Regions from separate parts of the Marinomonas sp. ATLA20 genome, predicted to be linked through region 1. Evidence: predicted binding sites of a transcription regulator. Region 1 holds the regulator's gene; each other region holds the start of a gene.
The links. Region 1 encodes LexA, which represses DNA repair genes until DNA is damaged. Its sites were predicted from a motif close to TACTGTNTANNTANACAGTA; they were not measured.
Positions count from the first base shown of each region.

Region 2: the regulator LexA is predicted to act here: its motif matches at 2,665-2,684, upstream of dinB (DNA polymerase IV).
Region 3: the regulator LexA is predicted to act here: its motif matches at 2,244-2,263, upstream of AC2A4J_RS05330 (YebG family protein).

Region 1 covers NZ_JBXUKU010000005.1:205,450-209,591, reverse strand. Annotated here, with positions in the region: gene dinG (ATP-dependent DNA helicase DinG) at 1-1,074, opposite strand, end outside; gene lexA (transcriptional repressor LexA) at 1,144-1,767, shown strand; gene AC2A4J_RS10595 (hypothetical protein) at 1,885-2,151, opposite strand; gene AC2A4J_RS10590 (DUF6586 family protein) at 2,154-2,624, opposite strand; gene topA (type I DNA topoisomerase) at 2,621-4,142, opposite strand, start outside.
Region 2 covers NZ_JBXUKU010000014.1:3,254-7,395, reverse strand. Annotated here, with positions in the region: gene AC2A4J_RS17870 (alpha/beta hydrolase) at 1-418, opposite strand, end outside; gene AC2A4J_RS17865 (hypothetical protein) at 539-1,519, opposite strand; gene dinB (DNA polymerase IV) at 1,590-2,648, opposite strand; gene AC2A4J_RS17855 (LPP20 family lipoprotein) at 3,041-3,670, shown strand; gene AC2A4J_RS17850 (flagellar assembly protein T N-terminal domain-containing protein) at 3,674-4,142, shown strand, end outside.
Region 3 covers NZ_JBXUKU010000002.1:198,275-202,416, forward strand. Annotated here, with positions in the region: gene AC2A4J_RS05315 (LysR substrate-binding domain-containing protein) at 1-134, shown strand, start outside; gene AC2A4J_RS05320 (TIGR03643 family protein) at 247-492, shown strand; gene AC2A4J_RS05325 (aspartyl/asparaginyl beta-hydroxylase domain-containing protein) at 592-1,560, opposite strand; gene AC2A4J_RS05330 (YebG family protein) at 1,805-2,221, opposite strand; gene AC2A4J_RS05335 (mechanosensitive ion channel family protein) at 2,349-3,224, shown strand; gene AC2A4J_RS05340 (DUF1439 domain-containing protein) at 3,217-3,807, shown strand; gene AC2A4J_RS05345 (FKBP-type peptidyl-prolyl cis-trans isomerase) at 3,921-4,142, shown strand, end outside.

The sequences.
Region 1 (4,142 bases):
TTCATCTGGCACCAGACCAAATTCAAACCGATGTTGATTGTTTTCTTGATCCAAACCCAACCCCTGAATATAAGGAGCCAAGCCTTGTTGCGCATATTGGATAAAGTTAACAATACTTTGTATTTGCTGTGGGATTTTTAACAAAAGCTGGCCAGTCAAACTGACATCATCGGTTAACTCCTGCTTCAAATTAACTAGATTTTTCTCCAGTTGACGTAACCAAGTAATACTTTGTTGTAAACGAACTTCATGACGGAAATGTCCAATAGCCTTATCAGGAAGATGATGCCCCTCATCAAAAACGTAGATAGTTTCTTTTGGTGGGGTAAGAATCGCACCACCACCCAATGACAAGTCTGCCAACACCAAATCATGGTTAGCTACAATCACATCCGCGACTTCAATCTCAGCGCGCGCTTTAAAAAACGGACAAGCGGAATAATTAGCGCAATTTCGATTAGTACACTGCTGATGATCGGTTGTTAAACGTCGCCAATCCTGGTCTCGAACAATGCCAGACCAGTTATCTTTATCACCATCCCATTCACCTTTTGACAAAGCGGCATCCATTTCTTGATACAGAACAGTATTAACGTCATCTGAGTGAAGGTGCTGTTCAAATAGGCCCGCAAACATATCCTCCATGGCCAGCTCTTCTGATCCTAAAAAACCTTCGAGGTTATTCAAGCAAAGATAGCGGCCTCGGCCTTTAGCAAGCGTGTACTTGAACGAGAGTTCAGTATGCTCAAGCAAGTCTGGTAATTCTTTATGTAAAATCTGCTCTTGGAGTGCAACTGTCGCAGTAGAAATAATTAATTTGAGGCCACGTGCCTTAGCAATTGGTATTGCGGCAAGACAATACGACAGGGTCTTACCCGTACCCGTACCCGCCTCAATTACGGCAACATGCTTCTCCTCAAGCCGTTCGCCTTCAGAACCTTGTCTAATGTTGCCCAAGGTTCGAGCGATTGCACCAATCATCTGGCGCTGTCCAGCCCTTGGTTTATGGGACTTCGCATCCAAAGATGCTCGGTATGCAAGTTGAATCTGTTTTTTTAGTTCGTCTGAAAGCATTTATATCATTGAGTATAGTTAGGAATGCTGTATATAATAACAGTAACTGTATAAACAACCAGATAACCTATGATTAAATTAACCAAAAGACAATCTGACGTACTAGAAACCATTCGCGAATTTATAAGTGAAACAGGTTTTCCACCGACTAGAGCAGAAATAGCACGCCGGCTTGGGTTTAAATCCCCAAATGCAGCCGAAGAGCACCTAAAAGCCCTATGCAAAAAAGGCGCTATAGAGATGCTTTCTGGCGCATCTAGAGGAATACGCTTAGTCGATCGCGCATCAAATGATGAGCCCGTTGACGACCTTGGCTTACCTGTCATAGGCAAAGTCGCTGCAGGTTACCCTATTTTGGCTCAGGAAAACATTGCTTCGCATGTAAACATTCCAGCGAGTATGTTTTCTCCGCAAGCGGATTACTTCTTGTCTGTATCAGGCACTAGCATGAAAGACATTGGCATAATGGAAGGTGATCTCTTAGCCGTTCACAAAACCACCACCGTGCGCAATGGACAAATTGTCGTTGCTCGTATTGGTGACGAAGTAACCGTTAAGCGTTTCGAGCAGAAAGGCAGTATCGTTAGGCTCATTCCTGAAAACGAAGAGTTCAGCGACATCCTTGTTGACCTTGAAAGCGAAGAGTTTGCAATTGAAGGCCTATCGGTAGGTGTCATTCGCCAAGGACTTTGAATACTCCCATTCGCTTCAACACTAGATAAATAAAAAAGCGAAGCTTATGCTTCGCTTTTTTATTTGAGCCTATATTGCGTCCATCAGTTTCATTACAGCTGATTTAGGGTCGCTTATTCAGTGCAAAATTTTAGGACGAAAATCTTCATCATCAAGATATTCCGAGTCATCGTCAAAAAACGAATCATCCGAATAAACAAAATCAATGCCTGCATGAAACATACATTTCGCTAATTCAAAATAACGATCCTTTAGATAAGACCGAGTATCATCTGATATTTGCAATGTTGCTAATGGAACGGTTTCCTCACCATCTTCACTGGCTGGACGCAGCACGATATCGCCGTTATCTAGCTCAACAATTTCTAGGTAGGATTCTTTCATATTTAATACTCTGATGACTCTTCTCTAAAACGTAATACTAATTCAACCAACTTGGCTAAATATAAACTCACGGAAGCTCCCGCATCACTTCCACGCCCTATCAGGTTGTCGCTTTGAACCGCTGATGATATAGACGCACGACACTCGAACTGAACCAAATACGCCTGATCTAATTGGTAGCACCAAGAATTACTATGTGCTAGCAAATCAGCCAACTCAGCCAATACAGGAACAACGATTTGCTTGTTTTCAGACTCTGCCAGCAGCTTAGCAACGTCCAAGGATCCAGATAAAGAATAAGCAGCGGTTACTTCTTTTAACAAGCCGTTAAGAGCACTTCTCAACTGGAAAATAGCCGAGCTTTCTAGCCCGACTTTCAACCACACTTCATCAGTGTCTTGACTCTGCTTAATAAAACGCCTTGCCGTGTCCAGTTTTTGATTGGTTACGCTGGCTAAACTAGCACCACTCATTTTTTCTTACCTTCCTCAACAACCCATTTAGAACCAACATAAAATGCTTTCCAGCCTGTTGGTTTACCCTCATCGTTCTCCGTCATGACGTATTGCTCTTTCGTCTTACGGCTATAACGAATGATGGCTGGACGACCTTCGGAATCCTTTACTGGTGCTTTGGCAAAGAAATGGTATTTCGGGTCGATTTGATCCATATAAGGAAGCAGCTCTTTTACCATAGGCGCTCTTGTTTCCCGCTTGCGAGGGAACTGACTAGCAGCAAGGAATAAGCCCGTCGCACCATCACGAAGCACATAGTGATCTTCCACTTTCTGACAAGCAAGGTCAGGCATTGGCACAGGATCCATCTTCGGCGGCGCAGCTTCACCACTTTTCAGCAGCTTACGAGTGTTTTTGCACTCCTCGTTTGTACAGCCAAAGTATTTACCAAAGCGGCCTGTTTTAAGCTGCATTTCTGATTCACATTTATCGCATTCAAGCGTAGGACCGTCATAGCCTTTAATCTTGAAAACACCATGCTCAACTTCATAACCAGAACAAGCTGGGTTGTTACCACACACATGAAGCTTACGGCGCTCATCCATTAAGTAACTGTCCATAGCGGATCCGCAAATCTTACAACGATGTTTATTGATCAGCGCTTTAGACTCGCCTTCTTCATCATCGACCGCTATTGCTTCATCACCACGGGTCAGGTTTATGGTTGCTTTACAACGCTCTTTTGGCGGCAATGCATAACCAGAACAAGACATAAACACACCAGTACTAGCTGTACGAATCTGCATAGGTCTAGAGCATGTCGGGCATTCAATATCCGTTGGAGTCGGCTCATTTGGCATCATACCGCCATCTGGCGATTCCGCTTTAGCAAGCACAGAACTAAAATCTTTATAAAATGCATTAAGCGTTTTAATCCAATCTTTATGACCTTCAGCAATGTCATCTAACTGCTCTTCCATTTGAGCCGTAAAGCTGAAATTCATCAAAGAATTAAAGCTATCAACCAAACGTTCAGTAACAATATCACCCATTTTTTCAGCATAAAAACGACGATTTTCAACACGCACATAGCCACGATCTTGAATCGTAGAAATAATAGATGCGTAAGTTGATGGACGACCAATTCCACGCTTTTCGAGCTCTTTCACCAAACTTGCTTCACTAAAACGCGCTACAGGTTTAGTAAAATGCTGTTCAGGTAGCAACTCTTTAAGATCGAGATATTCACCCTGACCAACATCTGGCAAGATGTTATCTTCGCCTTTTTTAGCGACTGTCTGCATGGCACGAGTGTAACCATCAAAGCGTAAGATACGACCTTTCGCCTTGAATTCGTATTCGCCTGTAGTGACTGTGATAGTCGTCGACGTGTATTCCGCTGGCGTCATTTGACACGCCATAAATTGACTGCGGATCAAGTCGTATAAACGATGAGCGTCTTTTTCCATACCAAGCAAGTCATCAACACGTACATTTACATCAGAAGGTCGAATGGCTTCGTGAGCCTCTTGCGCA
Region 2 (4,142 bases), on a different contig from region 1:
CAAGAATACCCGCCAACACATGCTTAGTGCGTAAAGCTGTGTGGTATGCGATCACCCCACCCTGTGAAAAACCCGCCAAAACAATTCGATTTGCAGCAATGCCTTTATCAATTTGATCTTGTATTAACCGCTCAACTTGCAGGCATGATTCTTCGATATTTTCCATATCGACTTTACGCTCTAACGTCATCTCATAGATATCATACCAAGCACGCATTTCCATACCACCATTGACTGTAACAGGACGACGTGGAGCATGAGGAAAAACAAAACGCACTTTCAATGTTGGCAATAAAGATAAAGCTGGAACCAAAGACTCGAAATCATGACCATCTGATCCAAGGCCATGCAACCAAATAATAGCGGCATCAGGCTGCTCGTTTGTTTCCACTAAAACAGAGGGCAATAATTCAGTCATTTTCAACACTCCAAAAAAATAGGCTATCGCAATTCGCCATAGCCTATCATATTGACGTTTATCACTCGACACATTGAATCTACTACACTCGCTTTATAAACAAACTTTTGACGTTAAGGCTTAGTGCTCAACTGGGAAGCGCATTTCCATTACTTCCTGTTTTTCATTTAACTTAAATAGCACATCCGCCTTACTTGGCATCACAGCTAACATGTGTCGCGTCAGCCTTTCGTAATATTGCATGAATCGTTTCAACTCTTCTGAAGACATTACTTTCAAATCAATGGTATCTAGTAGGACACCATGAATATCATGAAGATGGTTTTCTAAAACCCGCTCTTGTTTATTACGCCAATGATAGACAACGTTGTAGTCTGGAGCCTGCATCCAAGCCATCAGATCAATTTGTGAAAATAACGACTTATAATCCTCTTTTAAGAGTTGATTCACTTTATTACGCCACAAACCATCGGCATCCATTTCCGCCTCAAGCTCATTCAATGCTTGACCCAAGCCTTCAACCATTGGCGGCGCACCAACACACCAACCTTCAAATAAAACAATATCAACAGGACCCTGAACCTCTTGCCATAAATGAACCGCTTTTCGGTCATCAATCGACTTATCAAAACGAGGAAACTTCATCACCTCCCCATCTTTAAGGTTTTTCAAGCGCTCAAAAAGAGAAAGAGCAAAGTCGACATCATGAGTTCCAGGCACACCTCGTACAGAAAACATTGGGGTTGTTTGATTGGCAAACTTCATCCGATCTTGCCGAGTGCTATATAAGTCGTCCAAGCTGATTACAATACTGTTCAGGTCAAACCCCTTCTTTAATATTCGACTAATAACACTACAAAATGTGGTTTTCCCACACCCTTGAGCACCACCAACACCAACAACTAAAGGCCCTTTCCCAGAATGCGCTTTTTGACTTAGCCAACTAGAAAAAGGGAGATACAATTCATCCATTTGATCAACCAAAGAAGCATCTGCATACAAACAACTCAATGTTTGCTCCACTTCAAAACGCAACCTATGCGACAAAGGGTCAGGCATACTTAAATTTGTATAATCAAACTTACTCTGTTGTTTCAACATAATGAGCACCTCCGAATTATTCATTCTTCAGTATAGTTAGAAGCTGCAAAATTGGTTGGAATTTACATTTTTAAACAAAAGGTAAATTCAACTGATGTGGTTCTGGTGGCGATAATCGATACCCTACACCAATCAAACGAACTGGACGCCGAGAGCGAGAATACGCCTGCTGCAAAAGTTGTGAAAACACCTCATCTGACAATTTAGCCTTAATTGGCTGCTCAATCGTGGTTTGCTTAAAATCGTCAAATTTCACTTTAAGATAATATTTACTTAGCTGTGACTCAAAGTTTCTTCCTGTCATCCGTTTTTTTAAATCTGCAAGCAAAAGAGGCAAAACAGCCTGACAGGCCGGAAGATCAAGTAAGTCTTTTGAAAACGTATGCTCCACAGAAACACTTTTCCTTTCACGAGAAACAGTTACTGGTCGGTCATCAATCCCAAGGGCAAACTGCGATAACCGAAATGCCATACTACCAAAGCTTTTCTGCAAAACCGAAAAGTCCAAAGCCTGCAAATCAGAGCATTTAAAGACTCCCAATGCGGCTAATTTTTCTTGCGCTACGCGACCAATACCAGAAATAAACTTAACAGGGACATTAGAAACAAATTCAAACTGCTTTACTGGTGTAACCACCGTCAAACCATCTGGCTTATCCCAATCACTCGCCACTTTCGCAATAAATTTGTTTGTCGCCACGCCAGCCGATACAGTAATCCCTACTTCTTTGGATATTCGTGAACGAATTTCTTCTGCTATTCGTGTTGCACTACCTTGAAAATCCGTTGTATTCGTCACATCTAAATAAGCTTCATCCAATGACAAAGGCTCAATAACATCGGTAAAATCACGAAAAATGGCGTGCATTTGCTCTGAGGCAATTCGATATTTATTCATATTTCCAGGTATCACTAACAATGCAGGACAAAGTCGCTTAGCGACTGACGTTGGCATAGCAGAACGCACACCAAAAACACGAGCCGCGTAGTTAGCGGTCGACAACACACTTCGACCACTTTCAGGGCCACCAATTGCAATAGGAACATCACGCAGACCAGGGTCGTCGCGCATCTCTATCGCTGCATAAAAGCAATCAGCATCGATATGAATAATCTTACGATTCTGCAATATAACACCCAAAAAGCACTGTATAAAAAAACAGTTTATACCATTTCAAATAGTCCTTCATCTTCTAAAAACATTGTAAAGACACTTCTAGAAAAAACACTCAGACCGTAGAATAATTGAACAAATTTAAAAAAATACACGGAAAGAACAACTTTATTACAAAAAACAAAGAAAAAGTGCTTTTTTAAGCCCCCAAACATGGACGCTGTAGAGCAAAATGGTTTACATTTTGTCCATCGGATTAGGCATATTGAAAAATAAAGCTTTTTTGAACAAACTACGAATAGTTACACCTGAAGCGATTCATCGCTTAGTTGAAAAGCACACCATTTAAATTAGTGGCTACTAGACTCAGGATATTAATGTAAGGACTTCCATACAAGGGCACCACCATGACACTATCACTTCGAATATTTTTTATAGCCATAGGTGCCATCACCCTAGCGGGTTGTCAAAACCTCAGTCAACAAAGCGCCTCTGGCACAACATGTACAACCGTCGCACCTTGTAATGGTAACACTGTAGGCAATGGCTCTTCTTATAGCAACCCACAGAATGGGGCATTGAATGCCAACAACACCATTGCTGTTATTAAGCAAGAACCTATCATTGTGACGGCTACAGGCTATGCCGCAATGATGACAAATAAACGCCTAACCAAATCTCAGGCGCGCATTATGACACTACGCAGCTCTATGCTAGACGCATATCGAAACCTATCAGAGCGTGTTTATGGTTTAAAAATTGATGGTTCAAGCTCCTTGAGTAACATGGTCATGCAAAACGATGAATTAAGAACCTATGTTGATGCCTACCTAGTGGGAGCGAAAGTTGTCTCTCAGCGCGAACACGAAGACGGTACATTCGAAACCGTTGTTGAAATGGCCTTACAAGAAAACTTTCGCCAGTGCTTAAGTTCTTCGAACGTCCAAACAGATCCAAACTGCAGAATTCAACCAGGATACCGCGCTATTAATGTTGAAAACGCCACTCCGACGACCAATTTCTACAGTATTGAATAACAAATGCTCATGTTGAAACGCCTACTGCTCGTCACAATAGTATTTTTATTGCCTATATCTTGCTTTGCAAAAAGCATTGATGCTGTGGGTGAAGCCGTCATATATAACAATGACATCGCTGATGCTCGCTATAGAGCAACGCAGCAAGCGATTAAACAAGCCGTTTTAGAATCGGGCTCAAGGGTCAATATTAAAGACGAATTATACAATGGCGAGCTTGAATCAAATTTAGAAATCCGCAGTTCAGGTTATGTTCAAAAAGCCAGAATCATTTCCGAAGAACAAAACGGTGACTTTCTCACCGTTGTTGCCCGCGTAGACGTTACACCAGACTCACAATGTAGCACCGGTCCAACAAGCTATTACAAGAAAACCGTTGGCGTAACTGGGTTTGAATTACAGGTTCCTCAGCAGGCAAGACTTGGAGAACTCAGCAATATATCCAGAGAACTTCCCAAAGACCTTGCCGATG
Region 3 (4,142 bases), on a different contig from region 1:
TCGCTCCGTTTAGAAAAGATATTGAAGCCAGCGAATCGTTTTATTTAGTGCGTCGATCTGGGACGGAATTACATGGCGCAGCGATGGTGTTTTTTGATTGGTTAGTAAGGCAGGCTGGTAATTCTCCGCGATAAATAATTGCAGCCAAAAATAGTTGATCCGTTGACCTCATCCCTTCGTATAACGCTCATCATGTTTATTACTTAAGGAATGATTTTGTCTACAGACTATATTTTGGCTCCAGACATGTCACGAATCATCGAAATGGCTTGGGAAGATCGTACGCCATTTGAAGCCATTCAAACACTTTATGGGCTTTCTGAGCCGGATGTTATTTTATTAATGCGAAGTAATCTTAAATCTAAAGCCTTTAGAAACTGGCGGGCTAGGGTGTCAGGGCGCGCGAGTAAGCATTCGGCATTGCGCAATCCCGATATTTCTCGCGGCTACTGCAAAACGCAGTATAAAATTCGTGCTAATAAAGGGCGCTAACAACGACTGGAAGGATTATCACTCCCAATCGTTAGTAGGCGGAGATGATTTAGGGTAAGAAGGAGATGAACTTATCTCATTTTCTTTTCTACTCTACTATTACATCAACCAAGATATGAATTGAATAAAGCCAACTAATAGACCCATGATCGCTAAAAGCAGTGCTGTATTTACAGCATACTTTAATCGCTTATAAGCCTTTCGGTTCGTTTTCTTGAGCTCTTTGCTTTGTTGTAATAGTGGTGTGATATTTTTGAAAATTCTATTTGCTAAGCCACCTTTGTCTTCATCTGTATTAGGTACGACAGAGGCTTTCATCAATACTTTGTAGCAGAAGTTAATGATTTTTCCAAAAATGTTGACTGGGCGATCAAAATCACACATTAAAATGAGACGGCTCTGGTCTGTGTTGTTTTTCACAAAGTGTAGATAGGTTTCATCGAAAAGTAGGTCTTTGCCATCTTGCCAAGCATATTGTTCGCCGTCGATATTGATAAAGCAGTCTCGAGAGTTGGGTGTATCTAGTCCCAAATGATAGCGTAAAGAGCAGGCAACTGGATCAAGGTGACGAGTGAGTTCTGAACCTGCTGGCATGTAAGCAAACATAGCACCGTTGATGCTCTTAATCTTACTGAGAATTTCTGTGGTTTTTGGACACTGTTGCTGTGCTGATGTATGGGTGTATCCATACCATTTCAAATAATACTTTCTCCAGCCATACTTATGGAATGTTCGGAACCCCAAATCATAAGAAGCGTCAGATCCAGGTTTGTTGATGTTCTCTAATTCACCCCTATGCTGTAGGGTAAGTGCCTCATCTCGTATGACTTCCCAGTTTTTTCTTAGTTCATCTAATTCTTCGTATTGTAGCGTGTCGATAATAGGTCGACGGACTTTTTTGCAGGAAAATAAATAGAGTAGGCAATTAAGTGGCGCAAAAATTGGCCACCCTTTACGCAAATATTCAGACCAACTTGTGTAGCGAATGTTTCCTCTATAAGTAAATATGTAGTACATAGAGCACATACTGAAGGTCGCGATCACCATTAATATTAGAGCTAGCTGCATCAACTTTATTTCCGTCTGTAAATAATTAGTCAGTATCTTGCTAATTATTTACTAAGTGTCACCAAATGTGAACACTGATACAGGGATTTATAGAGATAAAGTAATACTTTTTTGTATATATATAATTCACTTTTTTAGGCAGGGTTGCATCGTTCATTCTTATATTTCATTAATTTGAATGAAAGTGTTTTTGTTGCGGACTTATGTGCGTGATTTTTTGATTTTTTGGGTTTTTGATGCCGCATTATGCGGCATCACTTTCACGGTAGTTTGTTAACTCATCATCAAAGGAAAGGGTGCTTTCTTCGTCATACACCACATCTTCATCAGGCTCTATGACTAAGTCTTCAAGCGACTTTTTAGGAGTGTCTTCCGCTAGGTCAAGCTGTGTACTGGATGACTTATTTGTTTTTTTGGTTTTCTGAGGGCTTTTCTTTTTATTGCTAAAAATGTCCAAAATAGAGTCTTTGCTTTGTGCAAGGTACATGGAAAGTGCTTCTTTTTGGCCATGGTCTCCTGCTAGTTCACTTTGATCTAGGATTTCATACAGCGCTTCGGCAGTATCCAACAGTTTGTCGTACGCATCGGCTTCTGCTTTCGAAGTAAACGTCATTTTTTCAATTCCATCGCGTTCTACAACATATTTAATAATTACAGGCATAATCCACCTCGTGAAAAAATAATACTGTATAAATATACAGTTATTTTTCATCTCTTGTCTAGCGCTTTTGTTTGTTGATCCTAACAATGATTGTTAAAGTAGCGGGCTTAATAAAGGAAACACTTTTATGTCTGTTGATTTTTCCCAATTAGATTTTTCCATTCTGATGGATCATGTTGAGATTGTTTTAACAGTCGCTTGGATTTTATTGTCTTACATTGTTCGACGTTACACCAAGCGTGCTATTCGACTTCATCAAAAGATTGAGCACGATAAAAAACGCCAAAGAATTAATACTGTCGACAACATATTTAATTTGTTTTTAGTTGTCGGTCTGGTTCTTATTTGGTCATCTGAACTTCAGAATATTGCCATCTCAATTGCTGCTTTCATGGTGGCATTGGTTATCGCAACAAAAGAATTTATTGCTTGTATCGTTGGGGCTTTTTATCGTGCCAGTACAAGACCGTATCAGGTTGGGGACTGGATACGCATTGCCAATTATGAAGGGGAAGTAACCGACAGTGATTGGCTCTCGACGACATTATTTGAAGTCGATTTGAAAGGCGGCAGTTACACATATACTGGTCGCACTACAGTGGTTCCTAATAGTGTTTTATTACTGCATACCGTACAAAACTTGAATTACATGCGTCGATACGTGACGCATACTTTCTCAATTTCTCGTGCTACTGACGATGTGAATTTATTTTTAATTAAAGAGCATATCCTCAATAATATTCGTGAATACAGTGAGCATTTTCATGAGGTGGCAATTCGTTATAACAGTCTTATTGAGAAACGTTTGGACATAAAAATATCGGGCCCTGAGCCCAGAGTTCGAATCACGACCACGATTGAAGGGTTTAATATTTTTACTGTCTCACTATTTTGCCCAACCGATGAAGCGGTCGAAATAGAGCAAAAAGTCACAGAAGATTTTATGCGGTTTTGGTATGAAAGGCGTGACTTGAGTGTGATGAAAGGAGAGCGGAATGAGTAAATACATTCGAGCCTTTACGACATTTTTATTAGTGTCCACTTCTGTGCTTTTAGTGGGATGTAACAGTTTTCGTGTCAGCGAAGATGATGTGAATAAGGAAGTGGCTAAGCAACTGGCTGAGCCGCAACAGAACCAAATTCAGCTAACTGTAGACAGTAATACACTCAACTTGGATCTTGTGGTCACATCGGCACATATTGATTTTACCGAGCGCGATGGCGGTTTAGTGCTGGTTGATTTGATTAGTAAAATGACAGGTACCTTGACTGCATTTGGTCAAGAATTTTCACTCACAACGAGAGTGAATCCTTCTTTTGAATCCGGTGTGCGGATTGAAGAAGACCGTCTATATTTGGTGGCGCCAAAAATCACTAAAATTGAGGTGGAAGGTTCAAGCTTTAATGACAAAATGCTGCGATCCACTTTAGGGTCTTTGCATGATGATTTTGAAAAAGCTTTAGTGCAGTATTTCGATGAACATCCCGTTTATGTGCTGGACCATTCTCCTTTTGAGAAAACCGCAGCTTCATTGGTGAAAGACATCATTATTAAAGAAGATTTCTTAGAGCTTTCTATCTTTTAGATGAAGGTGGGTCTAGGTAAGTTTCGATAGAGTCACTATAATGCTCGGATACAGTAGAACCAGACAAAATAAGCGCTAGCGCTCAATTATTGAATTAAAAATGAGGAAACAGCATGTCGATTGCAGACAATCAAGTCGTTCAATTCCACTATACTTTGCGTAATGGCGAAGAGTTGATCGAAACTTCGGCGGGTAAAGATCCAGCGGCGTATTTGCATGGTCACGGTAATGTTATTCCAGGGCTTGAAAAAGCCATGGAAGGAAAAGAAGTTGGTGACGAGTTTGAAGTCACTGTTGCTTGTGCTGATGCTTACGGCGAACGCCATGAAGATCGT